DNA from 4 places in the Leisingera sp. NJS201 genome. Region 1 is predicted to be linked to each of the others. Evidence: riboswitches for the same ligand, from Rfam matches in the RefSeq annotation. Region 1 holds a riboswitch; each other region holds the start of a gene.
What was found. Region 1 has a riboswitch for cobalamin ahead of ETW23_RS05105 (DUF1636 domain-containing protein). Riboswitches for the same ligand answer to the same signal wherever they lie in the genome.
Positions count from the first base shown of each region.

Region 2: it holds a riboswitch for cobalamin, as region 1 does, so the genes downstream of both, ETW23_RS18480 (DUF4198 domain-containing protein) here and ETW23_RS05105 (DUF1636 domain-containing protein) in region 1, are expected to answer to the same signal.
Region 3: it holds a riboswitch for cobalamin, as region 1 does, so the genes downstream of both, ETW23_RS24575 (CbtB domain-containing protein) here and ETW23_RS05105 (DUF1636 domain-containing protein) in region 1, are expected to answer to the same signal.
Region 4: it holds a riboswitch for cobalamin, as region 1 does, so the genes downstream of both, ETW23_RS14050 (ABC transporter substrate-binding protein) here and ETW23_RS05105 (DUF1636 domain-containing protein) in region 1, are expected to answer to the same signal.

Region 1 covers NZ_CP038234.1:1,056,525-1,060,729, reverse strand. Annotated here, with positions in the region: gene glpD (glycerol-3-phosphate dehydrogenase) at 1-649, shown strand, start outside; gene cobO (cob(I)yrinic acid a,c-diamide adenosyltransferase) at 755-1,390, opposite strand; cobalamin riboswitch at 1,441-1,644, shown strand; gene ETW23_RS05105 (DUF1636 domain-containing protein) at 1,740-2,150, shown strand; gene cobW (cobalamin biosynthesis protein CobW) at 2,153-3,187, shown strand; partial or broken gene cobN (cobaltochelatase subunit CobN) at 3,331-4,205, shown strand, end outside.
Region 2 covers NZ_CP038234.1:3,737,157-3,741,361, forward strand. Annotated here, with positions in the region: gene ETW23_RS18470 (cobalt ABC transporter permease) at 1-199, opposite strand, end outside; gene cbiM (cobalt transporter CbiM) at 196-813, opposite strand; gene ETW23_RS18480 (DUF4198 domain-containing protein) at 824-1,609, opposite strand; cobalamin riboswitch at 1,750-1,965, opposite strand; partial or broken gene ETW23_RS26225 (hypothetical protein) at 2,191-2,530, opposite strand; gene ETW23_RS18490 (LysR substrate-binding domain-containing protein) at 2,730-3,293, shown strand; gene ETW23_RS26875 (hypothetical protein) at 3,196-3,582, shown strand; one part of gene ETW23_RS18500 (IS3 family transposase) at 3,500-4,205, opposite strand, start outside.
Region 3 covers NZ_CP038240.1:52,939-57,143, reverse strand. Annotated here, with positions in the region: gene ETW23_RS24585 (hypothetical protein) at 1-145, opposite strand, end outside; gene ETW23_RS27015 (DUF1636 domain-containing protein) at 981-1,316, shown strand; cobalamin riboswitch at 1,470-1,683, shown strand; gene ETW23_RS24575 (CbtB domain-containing protein) at 1,717-1,887, shown strand; gene ETW23_RS24570 (CbtA family protein) at 1,892-2,590, shown strand; gene ETW23_RS24565 (hypothetical protein) at 2,656-3,159, shown strand; gene ETW23_RS24560 (recombinase family protein) at 3,211-3,777, opposite strand; gene ETW23_RS24555 (Tn3 family transposase) at 3,909-4,205, opposite strand, start outside.
Region 4 covers NZ_CP038234.1:2,844,505-2,848,709, reverse strand. Annotated here, with positions in the region: gene ETW23_RS14060 (ABC transporter substrate-binding protein) at 1-363, opposite strand, end outside; gene ETW23_RS14055 (DeoR/GlpR family DNA-binding transcription regulator) at 547-1,326, shown strand; cobalamin riboswitch at 1,530-1,723, shown strand; gene ETW23_RS14050 (ABC transporter substrate-binding protein) at 1,865-2,875, shown strand; gene ETW23_RS14045 (iron ABC transporter permease) at 2,872-3,921, shown strand; gene ETW23_RS14040 (ABC transporter ATP-binding protein) at 3,918-4,205, shown strand, end outside.

The DNA of each region.
Region 1 (4,205 bases):
GCACTGCACCGAGGCCGAGCAGGACTATCTGGTTGATTTCGCATCGCAATACTTCGAACAGCCGCTCAGCCGCGAAGACATCGTCTGGACCTACTCCGGCGTGCGCCCGCTCTATGACGACGGCGCCAGCTCGGCCACTGCGGCCACCCGCGAATATGTGCTGACGCTAGACCGCGCGCAGGCGCCGCTGCTGAATGTCTTTGGCGGCAAGATCACCACCTACCGCAAGCTGGCCGAGGCCGCGCTGGCGAAAATCGGCGAGGTGTTCCCGCATGTGCCGTCTGACTGGACCGCAGGCGTGGCCCTGCCCGGCGGTGATTTTGCGGTGGCGGATGTGGAAAAACTGCAAACCAAACTGGCGGCAGATTATCCGTTCCTGACGCCCTATTGGACCGCCCGGATGATCCGTGCTTACGGCACCGAAGCCTGGGACGTGCTAGGGGACGTCAAATCCGCCGGTGATCTGGGGCGGGATTTTGGCGCAACCATCACCGCGCAGGAACTCAACTGGGCGATAGCCCGCGAATGGGTGCGGTCAGGCGACGACTACCTGTGGCGGCGCACCAAGCTGGGCCTGCGGCTGGACGAGGCGCAGCGCGCGGCAGTGGATGCCTATATCAGCAAGAAAGCCGCCAGGCTGGCGGCTTAGAGCTAAGGGACGGGCCAACCCGAGGGGAGGCGCAATCGCGCCGCCCCGTGGGGGCGGGTTGGCGCGGCCCGGCCTATCGGCCGGGCGGGACATTCTGAAAGCGTCTTAAAACTCCACGCCCTTCTGCGCCTTCACACCGGCGCGGAACGGGTGTTTGACCTGCCCCATCTCGGTCACCAGATCGGCAATCTCGATCAGCTCTTCCTTGGCGTTGCGCCCGGTCAGCACTACATGGGTCATCGGCGGCTTCTGCTCCACCAGGAACTCCAGCACTTCTTCGAGGTCCAGATAGTCATAGCGCAGCGCAATGTTGATCTCGTCCAGCAGCACCATGGTGTTGCGCTCATCCAGGATCATCTCCTTGGCCTTTTCCCAGCCCTTCTGCGCGGCGGCAATGTCGCGGGCCTTGTCCTGGGTCTCCCAGGTAAAGCCTTCGCCCATTGCGTAGAACTGGCACCGATCGCTGAAATTCTCCTCGATCAATGTCCGCTCGCCGGTCTGCCAGGCGCCCTTGATGAACTGCACCACGGCTGACGGCATCCCATGCGCGATGCAGCGCATGATCATCCCGAACCCGGAGGAGGATTTGCCCTTGCCCGGCCCGGTGTGGACGATAATCAGGCCCTTTTCGCCCTCCTTGGTCTTCATCATCCGGTCGCGCGCGGCCTTTTTCTTGGCCATCTTGGACGTATGACGGGCGGCTTCTTCTTCTGAGATGCCGGTTTCAGACTTTTCGCTCATTGGGGCTCTCCAGCTGTTTGACCCATGTCTTGACAAAGAAGGGCACGATAGCGCAAGGGGGTTCAGCTGGTTCCTGTGAAAACAGGCGAAGAGGGAATGTGAAGGCTTTCGGGCCGAAGCACAGCCGCCCCCGCGACCGTGACCGGATGAGGCCGCCATGCCACTGGGTGATCCCCGGGAAGGCAGGATGGCCGGCAAGGCGCACGCCTTGGCATCCGCAAGCCGGGAGACCTGCCAGCGAAGGAGAGATCAACGGGCAGACGGGGTGTTCTGCGACCGGGTAAGGGGCTCGCACGACTGGCCCCTTTTCGGCCATCCCGCACGCCCTGCCGCGACAGGAGACGCGCCAATGGCTGACGACATGGCAGGCCAATCTGCCAGCACCCCGGGACCGGTCACCCTGACCGTTTGCCTCACCTGCCGCCGCGAGGGCGCCGACCCCGAGGCAGCACGCCCCGGCGCCATCCTGCATGCAGCCTTGGAAGAAGCCGGAATGCCCGAAGGCGTCCGTCTGCGTGGCGTCGAATGCCTGTCGTCGTGCAAGCGCGGCTGCGCTGTTGCGCTGATCGGCGGCGAAGAACGCTGGACTTATGTCTACGGCGACCTCGACCCGGACCAGCATGTCCCCGAAATTCTGGAAGGTGCTGCGGCTTATGCCGGCACCGCTGATGGAGTCGTGCCGTGGCGCCAGCGCCCGCAGACCTTCCGCAAACAATCCGTTGCCCGCATCCCGCCGGCCAAGTTCTTCTCCGAGGAGTAATCATGAGCGATCTCAACAAGATCCCCGTCACCGTCATCACCGGTTTTCTGGGCGCAGGTAAAACCACGCTGATCCGCCACCTGATGCAGAACCCGCAGGGTAAGCGCCTGGCCGTGGTGGTGAACGAATTCGGCACTGCCGGCGTGGACGGCGACATCCTGAAATCCTGCGCCGATGACAACTGCCCGGCGGAAAACATCATGGAACTGGCCAACGGCTGCATCTGCTGCACCGTGGCCGATGACTTCATCCCCACCATCGAACAGCTGATGGCCCTGCCCGAAAAACCCGACCATATCGTGATCGAGACCTCTGGCCTGGCCCTGCCGAAACCGCTGTTGAAGGCGTTTGACTGGCCCGCGATCCGCTCCCGCATCACTGTCGACGGGGTGATTGCCCTGGCGGACGCCGAGGCGGTTGCCAAAGGCCAGTTCGCCCCTGATCTGGACGCCGTTCAGGCCCAGCGCGAGGCGGATGACAGCATCGACCACGAAACGCCGCTGTCCGAAGTGTTCGAGGACCAGATCTCCTGCGCTGACATCGTGCTGTTGTCCAAGGCCGATCTGGCCGGCGACGCAGGCGTCGAGAAGGCCCGCGCGGTGATCGAAGCCGAAGCCCCGCGCAAGCTGCCGATCCTGCCGATGAGCGAAGGCGTCATCGACCCGCGCATCATCCTGGGTCTGGGTGCTGCTGCCGAAGACGATCTGGACGCCCGCCCCAGCCACCACGACGGCCACCACGACCACGAGCATGACGATTTTGAAAGCATCGTTGTCGAAATGGGCGAAGTCTCCGACCCCGAAGCGCTGCAGAATGCCATCGTGAAACTCGCCCGCGAGCGCAACATCCTGCGCGTCAAAGGCTATGTCGCGGTGGAAGGAAAACCGATGCGGATGCTGGTTCAGGCCGTGGGCGAGCGCCTGCGCGCCCAATACGATCAGCCATGGGGCGCGCAGCCGCGCAAGACCGCTCTGGTGGTCATCGCCGAGCATGACGATATCGACGAACAGGCCATCCGCGCCGAGCTGGGGGCCTGAAGCTGATGCCCCAAGGCGAAACTTTAAAGGTTTCGCCCGGCGGCAACGCCGGGCAGCGCCCGACCTCCCCCACGGGAGGGCGCTTCGCTTCTTCCCGAGGCCGGGCACTGCCCTCTGCTCTTCTTTCCGAAAGGGCCTGACCCATGCATGTTGTCTTCCGCGAAAGCCACGGCCTTGACGAGACCGATACCCCGCAGGACCTCGGGCAGACGCCCGGCGATCTTGTGGTGCTGTCCTTCTCCGACAGCGATCTGGGCGCTTTTGCGGCGGGATGGCACCGCGCGGACGGCGCGCTGCCCTCCTTGCGCGTCGCCAATCTGGTCGCGCTCAAACACCCGCTCTCGGTTGACGTCTATGCAGAACAGACGCTGGAGGGCGCCAAGGGCATCCTGGTCCGCCTGATCGGCGGCGAAAGCTATTGGTCCTACGGGCTTGCCACCCTGCAGGACCTCGCCCGCCGCAAGGGCATTGCCCTGGCGATCCTGCCTGCTGACGGGCGCGAGGATGCCCGGCTGGATGAGCTGTCCACCCTGCCGGTCTCCACCCTGCGCCGCCTTCAGGCGCTGTGCGACGCTGGCGGCGCCGTTGCTGCACAGGCCGCTCTGGCCCAGCTGTCCCTCGCTGCAGGGCTTTATGCCGGCCCGGTTCTGGGCCTCAAATCCATGCCGCAGCATGGCTTTTACGACCCAGCCAAAGGCGTGCTGGCCAACCTTCCGGCACCTGACAAACCGCTGGTTCTGGTCAGCTTCTACCGTTCCTACCTCACCGCCGCCGACACCGCCCCGGTGGATGCGCTGATCGCAGATCTGCGCGCCCGCGGCTATGCTGCCTATGGTCTCTTTGCCGCCAGCCTCAAGGCCCCCGCCGCCGCAGACTGGCTGCGCGAGAGGCTCCCCGAACTGAACCCTGCCGCGATCGTCAACGCCACTGCGTTTTCCGCCCAAGGCACCGACGGCAGCGCCTCGCCGCTTTCAACCACCGGCTGCCCGGTGTTCCAGGTCGCCCTCTCCACCGCCCG
Region 2 (4,205 bases), 1.7 Mb from region 1:
CGTCGGTTCTGGCCTCTCCCAGCTTGCTGCCGGCCGCGTCAAAGATCTCAATCAGCAGGTCCGCGGCCATGTCACCGTTGGAAAAGCCCACTTCGCCTTCAATGTCGGAACCGGACGGAAAGACAGCTGAGATAACATTGTGTGCCATCACCGGGAGCGGCGCCAGCAGTGCAAGGATCAGAATGCAGGAGCGGATCATGCAAGGCTTCCTTTTGTGTCGAAAAACAGCTCGGGCTTCACACGCCGCGCCAGGAAAATGGCAGCACCGGACAAAAGCGCTTCGATGATCACCACCGGAATATGGGAAAAGAACACCAGTTTCGCGGCCAGGATAAACTCATCGCCGGACAACATCAGCGAGACTGCAACAGCAAGTGTTGTGGCAGCAATGGCCGCGCCGCCGCCGATACCGCCCCAGATGGCGCCCTGCAGAGGCGAGCCGCGGGCCACCAGCGGTCGGAATATCAGCCCGACCAGAACTGCAGGCAGGGCGATGTTCACGGCGTTCACGCCCAGCACGGTCAGCCCGCCAAAGCCAAAGAACACCGCCTGCAGCAAGAGGCCGACAAACAGGGCCGGAAAGGCCGCCCAGCCCAGAACCAGCCCCGCAAGCCCGTTCAGGATCAGGTGAACCGAACTCGGCCCGATCGGGACATGGATCAGGGAGGCCACAAAGAAACTGGCCGAAAGAACCCCCGCCGCCGGAATACGTTCCAGCGGCAGGCTCCGCAGCCCCATGGCGATACCGCCGACGGCGGCAACCGCGCCGCCGATCACAACCGGATTCGACAATGCGCCGTCTACGATATGCATGGTGCTATTCTCACTTCAGCTCTTCAGCGTGGATCCACAACACAGCGTCCTGGCTGAGTTCCTTGCCGTCATGCTCAGTCGCCGGGCCGGAGCCGAGAGCAGCAAAGCCCCAGTGGCCCGCTTTCGGAATGCCAAAGGAAAAGACGCCATTCTGGTCTGCAATCGCAACGATGGCGCCGCCGGACATCGGCTGAACCGTCGGGTTGGTTGTGGAAAAGGCCGCAAGGTCAGGCTCTGATGCCATGAATTCAACCTCGATTTCGGCACCAGGAACCGGCTTGCCATCCGCCAGCACCTGACCTGAGAAGGTAGAGCCGACAATGACGTTATAGGGCTTGTTCAGCGGCAGGATCTCGGTTTCCAGGCCCACCGGCTGATCCCAATCGGTGGGCAGGGTGTTGCGGTTCAGCACGACTTTGGAAATCTGCTGAATATAGATGTCTTCGCTTTCCTCATAATAGGGCGCGGGCACAGTCACCACCACATAGTCGCCCGAGCGCTTGACCGGAACCGACGCCCTGTAGGCGGCGGCTTCGTTCTCCGCGCCCTTGAATGTGGCCGGTTCCAAGCGGTCCGAAAGATCAACCTTTTCGCCCTTGTGAACCATAAAAAATTCTTCGGGTTTGCCCATGTCCATCACATGGCCGTTTTCCAGCGGGTGCCAGAACACCAGCCCCATCGGCACATCGCCGGGCTTCCCGATCAGCACGTTTTCAGTGTAGTTCAGCTGGAAATGCGCCGATGCGGTGACCGGCAGGGATATGGCCAGAGCTGCAGCCAGATAATTCAGTTTCATTTCGTCCTCATTCGACGACACAGGCGCACCTGCAATCAGGAATGAACAACGGGGAGAGTGGCACGGAGAAGCCTGAACGGCAGCCGCGCCAGACGCGCACCCCGGCGTCCGGTGGAAAAGGGCAGACACTCCGCTAGCGAAGTCTTTGCCCTGTGTCCGGCAGGTCTCCTGACTCGCGGGTCTTGGTTCGGCTGGCCTTCCCGGGAAAGATCCCAGTGGCATGTTCAGCGTCACTCACCGCTCACAGTTGCGGGGGCAGTCACGGATTTGGTCCCTTATGGGTACGCCGCACCGTGTTCCCTATTTCTTCCGCTGCGCATTGAAACACTCGCGGAACCGGTCACACTGGCTGAATGGCAAAACCATTTTACTGAGTCAAGCTTCCCGTCTTCTGTTCAATTGCCGAATGAGTACTTCCTTGCGGTGCTCCATGATGAGCTGGCCTGTTAGTATTGAGTGGCGGATCACGAACAACAATCGGCCCTTTTCGGTACTCTTGAATGCCGGCAGGTGCCACGTTCCTGTTCCGGCAGCTGGCACCTGCTATCTTGATATAAGTGCGTCGTTGCACCTTGCCGCCGCTAGCTGTTCAGTCCCGGCATCTGGTGGATCGGATCAATGATGAATCGATCTGGCTCTGAAGTCCGGATTTTGCAGATGCATTCGTAGGGCGTGAGGCCGCTGAGAGTTTTGAGTCTGCGGGCAAAGTTGCAGGCAGCCATGAGGTCGCCGAGATGTGTTCGTAACTGATCGTGGCTGTCGTTGAGATGTCGCATCACTGCCGCCTCATTGAGCGTGCGGTTCATCCGCTCAAGTTGGCCGCCACTCTGGAGAAGTCCCCCGGACTGTTTACCAATCCTCGCAGCTCCACGGATGGTTCAGTTTGGTCAATCGATGCTCGATCCCGTTAGCCTCACAGATCATGCCGCAGCGCATCTTCCGGGAGTATCGGTCGACCTTTATTTGCAATTTCCAAATATTGATTTCACTACGGATCCGATTGTCTTAGCGCGCCCCTGCGTACCCTACCCCGGCAAACGAGGATAATTCCAATGTCGGACCCCCGCGCAGATTCCACTGTTCTTGAAGACCTCGAGAAGAAGGCACATTGGTTGTCGACATGGAAGAAGCCAAGGAGACGCTGCGGGCGCTGGTGGAGCGGATCGTGCTGACACCTTCGGTGGAGGGCGCTGGCCTGGATCTGCCCCTGGAAGGCGATCTGGCCGGGCTGCAGCGGCTGGCGGCAGGTGCTAAAGGCACGAACACGGATAAGGCCCCGGACGTGTCATCCGAAACCTTTGAAAAAAATGACGAATTAGGGATACTTGCGGGAGCAGGCAAGCGCCGTATCCTACCTGCCCTCGCCGGGCTTCGGTCCCGCTACCCGGATATCGAACTGGAATTGCATGCCGATGATTCAAAATCGGATTTTGCGGCAGAGGCCATCAATCTTTCCTTCAGAACCGGTCTCGCAGACAAGGAGCGGTTTATTTCGGCGGCCGTGCCGTCCGCGCAGCGCGCGCCTTTTGCCAGCCCGGCCTTTGCAGAAAAGTCACCCTGTCTCTCCCGGCCTGCGCGTCAATTCGATGGAGCTTGTATTTGCAGCTGTCCTTGCCGGGCAAGGAACGGCCCTGCTCCCGTCCTTGCTGACAGAGGTGCATTTTCTCGCGCACCTGATCCCTAACTGGTCTGCCGATCCTGTGTTACTGACTTTGCTTTGCCGTCCTGAACGTTTGGCTGCTCCTCAGGTTGCGGCGGTACGGCGCCATATCCTGGATGCATGCGGTAACAGCGACTTCTTGGGGACAGAGCATCGAGACGAGAAAGTCTTACAGCTTACCAAAGCCCGGTTTGGACCTGTCCCGCTTTCGTGCCGCCCCAAGTGCTCGTTTAAGCCACTTTCCGTTCAAACGCGACAGGGCTTTTCCAGTCCAATGCTGAGTGACGGCGGCGCGGATTGTAGAAGCCATTGATGTACTGGAAGATGGCCATTTCAGCGTCTCGGCGCGTTGGCCATGACCTGCGCCAGATCAACTCTGCTTTGATGGTCTTGAAGAACGTCTCAACAGCGGCGTTGTCATAGCAATTTCCCTTACCACTCATCGATACCTTGAACCCGTGTTGGCGTAGGATCTTCTGATAGTCGTGAGAACAATATTGCGATCCACGGTCCGTGTGGTGAATGCAGCCCTTCGGCGGTGTCCGGAACGCAGTTGCCATGTTCAACGCACGGATCGCCAGGTCACGTTTCATGCGGTTGCTCACGGCCCAGCCAATGACGCGCCGAGAGTGCAGATCAAGGATCACAGCAAGATACAGCCAACCCTCGCGCGTCCAGATATAACTGATGTCGCCAGCCCATTTCTGGTTGGGTTGGCTGGCTGCGAAGTCCCGGTCCAGCAGGTTTGGCGCAATGTTGAACTTGTGGTCACTATCTGTCGTGCCCTTGTGTTTACGTGTGCGCACAACAGATATGCCGTTCAGGCGCATCAACCTGCCCACACGGCGGTGGCCGACATCCAAACCGATCTCTTTCAGCTCCTCTGTCATGCGCGGGCGACCATAGCTGCCAAGGCTGAGACGGGATTGCTCTTTG
Region 3 (4,205 bases), on a different replicon from region 1:
TTTGTCCGTCGTGCGACATCGCTGCATTGCTATGATGGCCCGCGACAGAATGCGCAGCGGATGGCAACGAAAATCCCAACACAAGAACTACCGCAAAAGCAGCGGCGACCCTGATCAGCCGGAAGATACGTGCCAGAAACATCATGCGGGTATTGCACAGCACCGGAGCAGTCCGCGTCAAGATGGCAATGATGTATTCAGCGCACGAATTTGAGCATTTCAGAAGCGTTTTCCTCGAAGTTCCCTGTCGGATCGTATGCGACTACAACGCGAAGCAAACCTTCCTGCGCAGGAGGGCTAAGTCTGATAAGACTTATCGAAAGTGACGATTCGTTGGCTGAACAGTTCGGCAGAGTGGTCAAGCCTGTGGCTGCTGAAACGCCTGCTTCGGTGATCCTGCAAGCTTAGGAAGATTGTCAGCGATACCCGGCGCAGGCCGGTTTCGGGCAACTCCCGCATAGGCTCAGTTGTCGCCAGGACCGTGGTCGGTTTGCCCTTTGCTTCTGATAAATCCAAGAGAGATCGAGATAATGATCCGAAGTGTGAACGCTTGAAGCTGCCGCCATTCGCTGCGTGCTGTTTGAACTGGTAGGGTGCGCAACGAAACCACCCGTCGCCGCGGCTGTTCAATCCTTGCTGCGGTTGCGAGGGAATGGGAAGGCAGTGTTTTCCACCCCTAAGACTGCTTTCAGAGGGCAACAGTTCTAACTCGCAGTGCGGATGATGTGGCCCGCTCGCGATACTTCGCAAAGCCTTGATTCTACGGTTTATCCGCCTCAGTGGTCCGCGCGGCGAAGTTTTGGACAAAAAGCATTCGAGCGACTTGCGTCAGCAAGCTGCCCCAAGCACATTTGCCTCAAAACTAACTATGGACTCTTTAGGAAATTCAGCGTCAAAATTGGTATTGAAGCCAAGCTTGCATGGTACCACGGGACGTAGGTTTCCAACGAAGATCGCTCGATTGAGGACCTGCCCGGCGCATGAGCCTGCCCACACTCACCTTATGCCGAACTTGCCGCGACGCAGACCCTGCCTTTTTTGGGCAGGTCGCCGCGGCTTTGGAGGCTTCGGGAGGAAAAGTAAGGCTGCAGCAGGTGGAATGTATGTCCGGTTGCAAGCGGCCGCAAACCCTAGCTATGCGGCAAAGCGGGAAGACCGCCTATCTATTCGGGGAAATCACCGCGGGTGACCTGCCGGACATCCTGACCTTCCTGCGGATGTATGAGGTTAGCCCGGATGGCAATTTTGCCGATGCCAGGCCGCTGGGCCGACTGCGGTTTAAGGTGATCGCCCGCATCCCTGCGGATCTGGACTGAACCGCTTGCTGCCGGCAGGACAAAGAGATCCAGCAGTTTTTTGCCGAGAAATTGGAAATTATCAGGGGTTCCTGCCTTCCGGTTTCCGCCCGTGCATGACGCTGACGTGTTTTAAATTGGCGGAATCATCCTTGACCGGACTCAGCCGCACGGGGCATTACCACATGATACGGTGTCTGATGGTGCCTAAGCACTGGGACTGAAACGGGAATGAGGACGGTGGACCAAATCGCGGCACCGAAGCCTCAACCGCCCCCGCGACTGTGAGCGGCGAGCGGCCTTCCAATATCCACTGGCCAAGGCCGGGAAGGAGGATGGCAGCAGCGACCCGCGAGTCAGGAGACCGGCCGTGTGGTAACGCAACTTGTACCGTCGGGTGTGACGGTAAGGAGGACTAAAAATGACGACCAAGACGCTTAAGGCTTCCGCCGCTGGCACCAGTGTTCTTCCGGCACTGTTTGCAGTGGTTCTGGGTTTCGGGATCATCACGCTGACCGGCCATGTTCAGGCATCTGCCCTGCACGACGCCGCGCATGATGTGCGCCACGCAACTGGCTTCCCCTGCCACTAAGGCCATGTTCAGTCGCATTCTGACCAGCGGCCTGTTCGCTGGCGCTGCAGCAGGGCTGATTACCGCCCTGCTGCAGCTCGTTTTCGTGCAGCCCGTGCTGCTGCACGCTGAGCTTTATGAATCAGGAGAGCTGGTGCATTTTGGTGCCGAAGCGGTGACGGCCCATCCCGACCTGCCCGGCATGTTTGCCGAACCGATGCGTGACGGGCTCAGCATCATCTTCACCATGCTGACCTACACCGGCTATGCGCTGGTGATGGCGGCGCTGATGTCGGTGGCTGAACGCCAGGGCCACGAGATCAACGCGCGCACCGGTATTCTATGGGGCCTGGCGGGTTTCATCACCTTCCACTTCGCGCCCGGCCTGACGCTGGCGCCGGAAGTTCCGGGCGTGGCCGCCGCCGATGTCGGTGCGCGTCAGATCTGGTGGGGGGCAACTGTGGCCGCCGCGGGCGTTGCCATGTGGCTGATTGCCTATGGCGGCAGCTTGGCGGGCTATACCGTCGCAGCCCTGCTGCTGCTGGCGCCGCATGTAATCGGCGCGCCTGAGCCCGAAAGCTTCACCGGCCCGGTTCCGACAGAGATCGGCGCCCTGTTTGCCGCCCGCGCCTTTGGCGTCGGCATGGCCGCCTGGGTGCTCTTGGGCAGCTTTGCCGGCTACTTCTGGCAAACCGAAGGCAAGCGCGCAGAAGCCGCCGCCTGATACTGGCCCAGCCTGATCCCCGCCGGGTTCGCCCGGCGGGGAAACTCTTTTCCGAGGATACCGATATGTCCCGCTCTCTTGCTCTTTTTGCCATAGGCCTGATCTTTGGCGGCGGTGCCGGCTTCGTGATCGCAGCCGGCAATGGCGTCACCTTCGATGGCCATGAGCATGGCAGCGCTGACCACTTCGGCGGCGGCCATGGTGAAATGACCGCCCATGACCATTCCCAAGCTGTCAGCCTAGCGGCAGGCCCCGATGCCCCCGGCGTCGCCATCCAGCTGCACAAGGACCCGATGGCAGGCTGGAACCTGCAAGTCACGCCGCAGAACTTCCGCTTTGCACCTCAAAACGCCTCCTCCGCGGACGTGGACGGCGAAGGCCACGCGCATGTCTATGTGAACGGCGAGAAACTCGCTCGGCTCTATGCAAACTGGATGCATATCCCAGCCCTGCCCGAAGGGGCAGAAGTGAAGGTCTCGCTCAACACCAACAGCCACAAGACGTTGCAGGTGGAGGGGGAGCCGTTGGAAGCGAAGACCAGCGTCCCAGCGGGCGGTGATGGCTCCTGACTGCAGCGTTCGCTCGATAGAAAGGGCTCTCTGCCCTATTTTGCCGCATCCTCAATCAACGTCAGCTTCTGTTTCAGCCTTTGCGAGCGCCCGATAGACGGTCATTCTTGAAACGCCAAGATCACGAGCGATCTGAGCTTTTGCGATGCCTTCGTTCGCCAACCGCCGAATTTCATCATCATCAACGGATTTCCGCCTCCCCTTGTAAACGCCCTTATCTTTGGCCGCCGCAATTCCCGCGCGTTGTCGGTCACGGATGAACTTAAGTTCCATGTCGGCCACCATTCCGAGCACAGTTATTACCATTCGGCCCATGTCCCCGGCCGTGGTGACTTCCGGTTCAAGCACACGGAGAGATGCGCGTTTGGCGTCCAACTCATGCACCAGATTCAGCACATCGCGGGTGGAACGGCCGAGGCGATCCAGACGATGAACAACCAACTCATCGCCTTCCCGTAGGAATTCCATCATGGTTGCCAATTCGGATCGGTTGTCGCGAGACGCACCAGAGACCGTTTCTGATCGGATGATCTCACAGCCCGCTGTCTTCAGCATGGTTTTCTGGACATGGAGATCCTGGCTCGATGAACTGACACGGGCGTATCCGATACGGGGCATGGCAATCTGTCACATTAGGGTGGTTACCACTCTGATACCGTAACTAATGTGTGGTTGACCACTCATTTGTGACGTTTCGACCTGTCACCTACGCCTGTTACCTTTTGGTGCACCCTTTTGTTACATAAGTTTCATGCGGCCATCGCGCCGAAATCAATCCGCTGGTCCAGATCAACATCGAACCGGCCATAGGGATTGATATGAGCATAGATCAGCGGGGAAAGACCATTATAGTCCCGATCCGTCAGCCGGGTGGCCCATATCGGTTCCGCCAGAACCGATTGCATCATGCGGGTGTTTACATAGACCAGTGAGGCTTGAAGCAAGTGCAATGCATGAGCCGAGATTTCCTGATCAGCAATCCGGTTGCTGGAAATCTCGCCACCTTTGCCGAAGAACACAAAACCATTGGCGCTGTTCCAATTCTC
Region 4 (4,205 bases), 1.8 Mb from region 1:
GATCGCCATCAGCCCGGTTTCGCCGGCATTGACCACTTTGCCCGAGGCGGTTGCGTCGTCCAGCGCCTCGCGCCCGGTGGTTTCCCAGATTTCCATCGCCAGATGCAGATCGCCGGTCTTCAGCCCGGCAAACTGCGCGATATAGTCCGCTTGGACATATTCGACGTTATACCCTGCCTCCTGCAGGATGCTGCCCATGATCTTGGTGTTGATCAACTGGCCGGACCAGTCGTGCAGGGTCAGTTTGATGGGGTCGGAGGACTCGGCGGCCCAGGCGGATGAAGCGGAAACGGCGGCTGTCAGCGCCACGGCTCCCAAAGCGTTGAAGTTTCTCAGCATAAGGACTTCCCTGATATGTGGCATTTTGTGCGATTCTTGGCGTCGCCTGCTGTGATGGTGCGGCGGTTGTGTCTGTCAGTCAATAAAAAACCACAATAAGCCACATTAACCTCAAAAACTGAGCGATTTGAGGCTGTCAACGCCGTATCAAAGGCGCATGTGTTGTTTTTTGTGGCTTTCTGACGTAGCAACGCAACAGGAGGCCCAATGACCAAAAGCCGCAAGACCACCAACCAGCGTGAAGAGGAAATCCTGCGGGCGCTGCAGCAGGCGGGGGGGTCCTGCCGGGTCAGCTATCTGGCCGGCAGGCTGGGCGTGTCGAATGAAACCATCCGGCGAAACATCCGCACGCTGGAGGATGCCCAAGCGGTCCGCAAGGTGCATGGCGGGGTGCATCTGATTGAGGATGTGAACGAGCTGCCGCTGCAAAACCGGATGGATACCCACGCCTCAGAAAAGCAGCGTCTGGCCATCGAGGTGGCCAAGACCATCAGCGACGGGGATTCGGTCTTTTTGGACGTCGGTTCCACCACCGCTTATGTGGCGCAGGAGCTGCGGCAGCGGTCAAACCTCTTTGTGGTGACCAATTCCGTGCTGGTGGCCCATGCGCTTGCCTCGCGCAATAACAACCGGGTGTTTCTGGCGGGCGGCGAGCTGCGCCCGCATGACGGCGGTGCCTTCGGGGCCGAGGCGCTGGATCTGGTGCGGCGGCTGAACGTGCAGTTTGCCATCTTTTCGGCCGGGGCGATCAATGCCGAACAGGGCTTCATGCTGCATGATCTCGAAGAGGCAAATCTGGCCCGTGTCGCGGCGGCCAATGCGCAGGTCCGGATTGTTGTGGCCGATCATGACAAGTTCAACAAGCGCGCGCCGGTGTCGGTCGGCAAGGATACCAAATTCGAAGTCTTCTATACGGACGCGCAGCCGCCGCAGGCCGTCAAGGACATGCTCAAGGCGATGGATACCGATCTGATCGTGGTCGAGTAACGGGGCTGCGGTATGGTTCAGGACAGTTTGCAGCCACGCTTTTGCGGCTGCGGCCGATGGGTGTCCCATCCCTGGAGCAGCTTGTGCTGGAAATTTCCATCTGGCCGTGGCTTGGGAAACCGTCCTCCATAGGCTGCCTGCTGTGCCCGGTTCGCAGAATTTCTGCTGCAAAGTAACTTTTTCTTGCCGCAGCGAAAGGGATGGGCTACCCGCGCTTTACCGGTCCCGAAAGGGCTAAGAGGGAATCCGCGGTGCCTGCCGGCGCCAAACGGAACTGCCCCCGCAACTGTAGGCGGCGAGAGCTGTGCCATGACGTCACTGGGCCAAAATGGTCCGGGAAGACGGCACAGTCATTGACCCGCCAGTCAGGAGACCTGCCGGTGAAAACCGAAAGACACCGGGCGGGGTTGTCCGGGGAGGTTGCCGGTAAGATGCGCCGCCGTTTTCCGGTGCCGCAAGCGGGGGGCAGACCCTCAGCCTTACCGGTCAATGCCCTTTCACCCGTTCTCCGGTCATTGACACATGGAGATCGAATATCATGTTTTTGCGTTCCGGCCTGATCGGCCTTTCCTTCATCGCTGCCGCACAGGCTGCGGCGGCCAGCGAAACCTTTCCGCTGACCATTGAAAACTGCGGCCAGTCGGTCACATTCAAGGCGCCGGCAGCGTCTTCGGTGACGGTTGGCCAGGCGGCGACCGAAGTGCTTTACGCGCTGGGGCTGGGCGATAAGGTGCTGGGCACCTCAGTCTGGTTCAACGACGTGCTGCCCGAATACGCAGACCTGAATGCCAAGATCGACCGTCTGGCCGACAACGATCCGAGCTTTGAAAGCGTCGTGGCCAAACGCCCCGGCCTGGTGGCGGCGCAGTACGAATGGCACGTCGGCCCCGAAGGTGTTGTTGCCAAGCGCGAGCAGTTTCATGATCTGGGCATCCCGACTTATGTGATGCCCGCCGATTGCGTCGGCAAGGACAACACCACCGGCGGCGACGGCACCCGCACGCAGATGTTCACCACCGGCAGCTTGTATCAGGGGATCGAGGAACTGGCGGCGATCTTTGGCGAAGCCGATAAGGGCGCCGAGCTGGTCGCCGAATATAAGGCCCGCGAGGCGGCAGCTGTTGCCAAGGCGCAGAAGGTCGCACTGGAAGATGCCACCGCCGTGTTCTGGTTCTCCTCGCCGGAAATGGAAAGCGATCCGTTTGTGGCAGGCGAGAAGGGCGCGCCGGGCTACATGATGCAGCAACTGGGCCTGCGCAATGTTATTGAGACCGACGAGGAATGGCCGACGGTCGGCTGGGAGACCATCGCCAAGGCCAATCCGACGGTGATTGTGATTGCCCGCATGGACCGCCGCCGCTTTGCCGCGGATGACTTCGAGAAAAAGCTGGATTTCCTGCGCAATGATCCGGTCGCCAGCCAGATGGACGCAGTCAAGAACAACCGCATCGTTGTGATGGACGCCCAGGCGATGGATGCCACCATCCGTGCCATTCCGGCGCTGGAGGATCTGGCTGCTGAACTCAGCGTGATCGGCACCAGCCAGTGAGTGCAGCCGCTGCAATCACATGGCAGGGCGTCAAGGGCGCGTGCCTGGCCTTGCCGGTGCTGGTTGCAGCGGTTCTGGCAGGCGCAATGATCGGGGAAACCGCGCTTGCGCCTGACCTTGTCCTGTCTGTTCTGGCCAATAAGCTGGCCGGGGCAGGGCTGCCGGTTGATCCGATAGATCAAGGCATTGTCTGGAGTTACCGGCTGCCGCGCGCGCTGGTGGCGGGGGCCTGCGGGGCGGCGCTGGCGGTGGCGGGCGTGGTGCTGCAGGCCCTGCTGCGCAATGCGCTGGCAGATCCCTATATCCTTGGTATCTCGGCCGGTGCTTCAACCGGGGCGGTTGCTGTCACCATCGCCGGACTTGGCGGCGGTGCGCTGTCGTTGTCATTCGGCGCTTTTAACGGCGCGCTGCTGGCCTTTGGCTTTGTTGCCGTTCTGGCCCGGGCCGCCGGAGCAGGCGGCAGCCGCGCTGCGGCAGCGCAGATCGTGCTGGCGGGCATTGCAGGCTCGCAGCTGTTCAACGCGCTGACTGCTTTTATCATCGCCAAATCCGCCAACGCCGATCAGGCCCGCGGTATCATGTTCTGGCTGATGGGCAATATGGGCGGGGTGCGCTGGCCGGATGTGTGGCTGGCAGTGCCGCTGGCGCTGGCGGGCTGGGTCGTCTGCCGGTTCCATGCGCGGGCGCTGGATGCCTTTACCTTTGGCACCGATTCAGCGGCCTCGCTGGGTATTCCGGTGCGGCGGGTGCAAGTTATCCTGATCTTTGCCACCGCGCTGACCACAGCGGTGATGGTATCCATCGTTGGCTCCATCGGCTTTGTCGGCTTGGTCATTCCCCATGCGGCACGGTTCCTGGTCGGTCCAGGGCATCGCAGGCTGATGCCGGCCGCGGCGCTGACCGGCGCGGTGTTCCTGATTGGCGCCGACATTGTGTCGCGCATCATAATCCCTGGCCAGGTGCTGCCCATTGGCGTTGTCACTGCCCTGATCGGGGCGCCGTCCTTTGCGGTGATCCTGGTACGCGGGAACAGGGGGGCGCGATGAAGATCGAAGCCCGCAGCCTGTCTTACGCCATCCGCGGCAAGCTGCTGCTGTCTGATGTCTCATTGATGGTTCAGCCGGGAGAGACCCTGGCGCTGGTCGGTCCGAACGGGTCCGGGAAGTCCACGCTGATGCGGCTGCTGGCGGGGTTGGCACGCCCGTCGCATGGCGAGGTTCTGCTGGCGGAAAAACCCTTGGCGCAGCTGACGCGCAGAGAGGTCGCCCAGCGGACCGCGATTGTTGAGCAGCAGTCTGATACCGCCGAGCGCATTACCGCACGTTCGGTG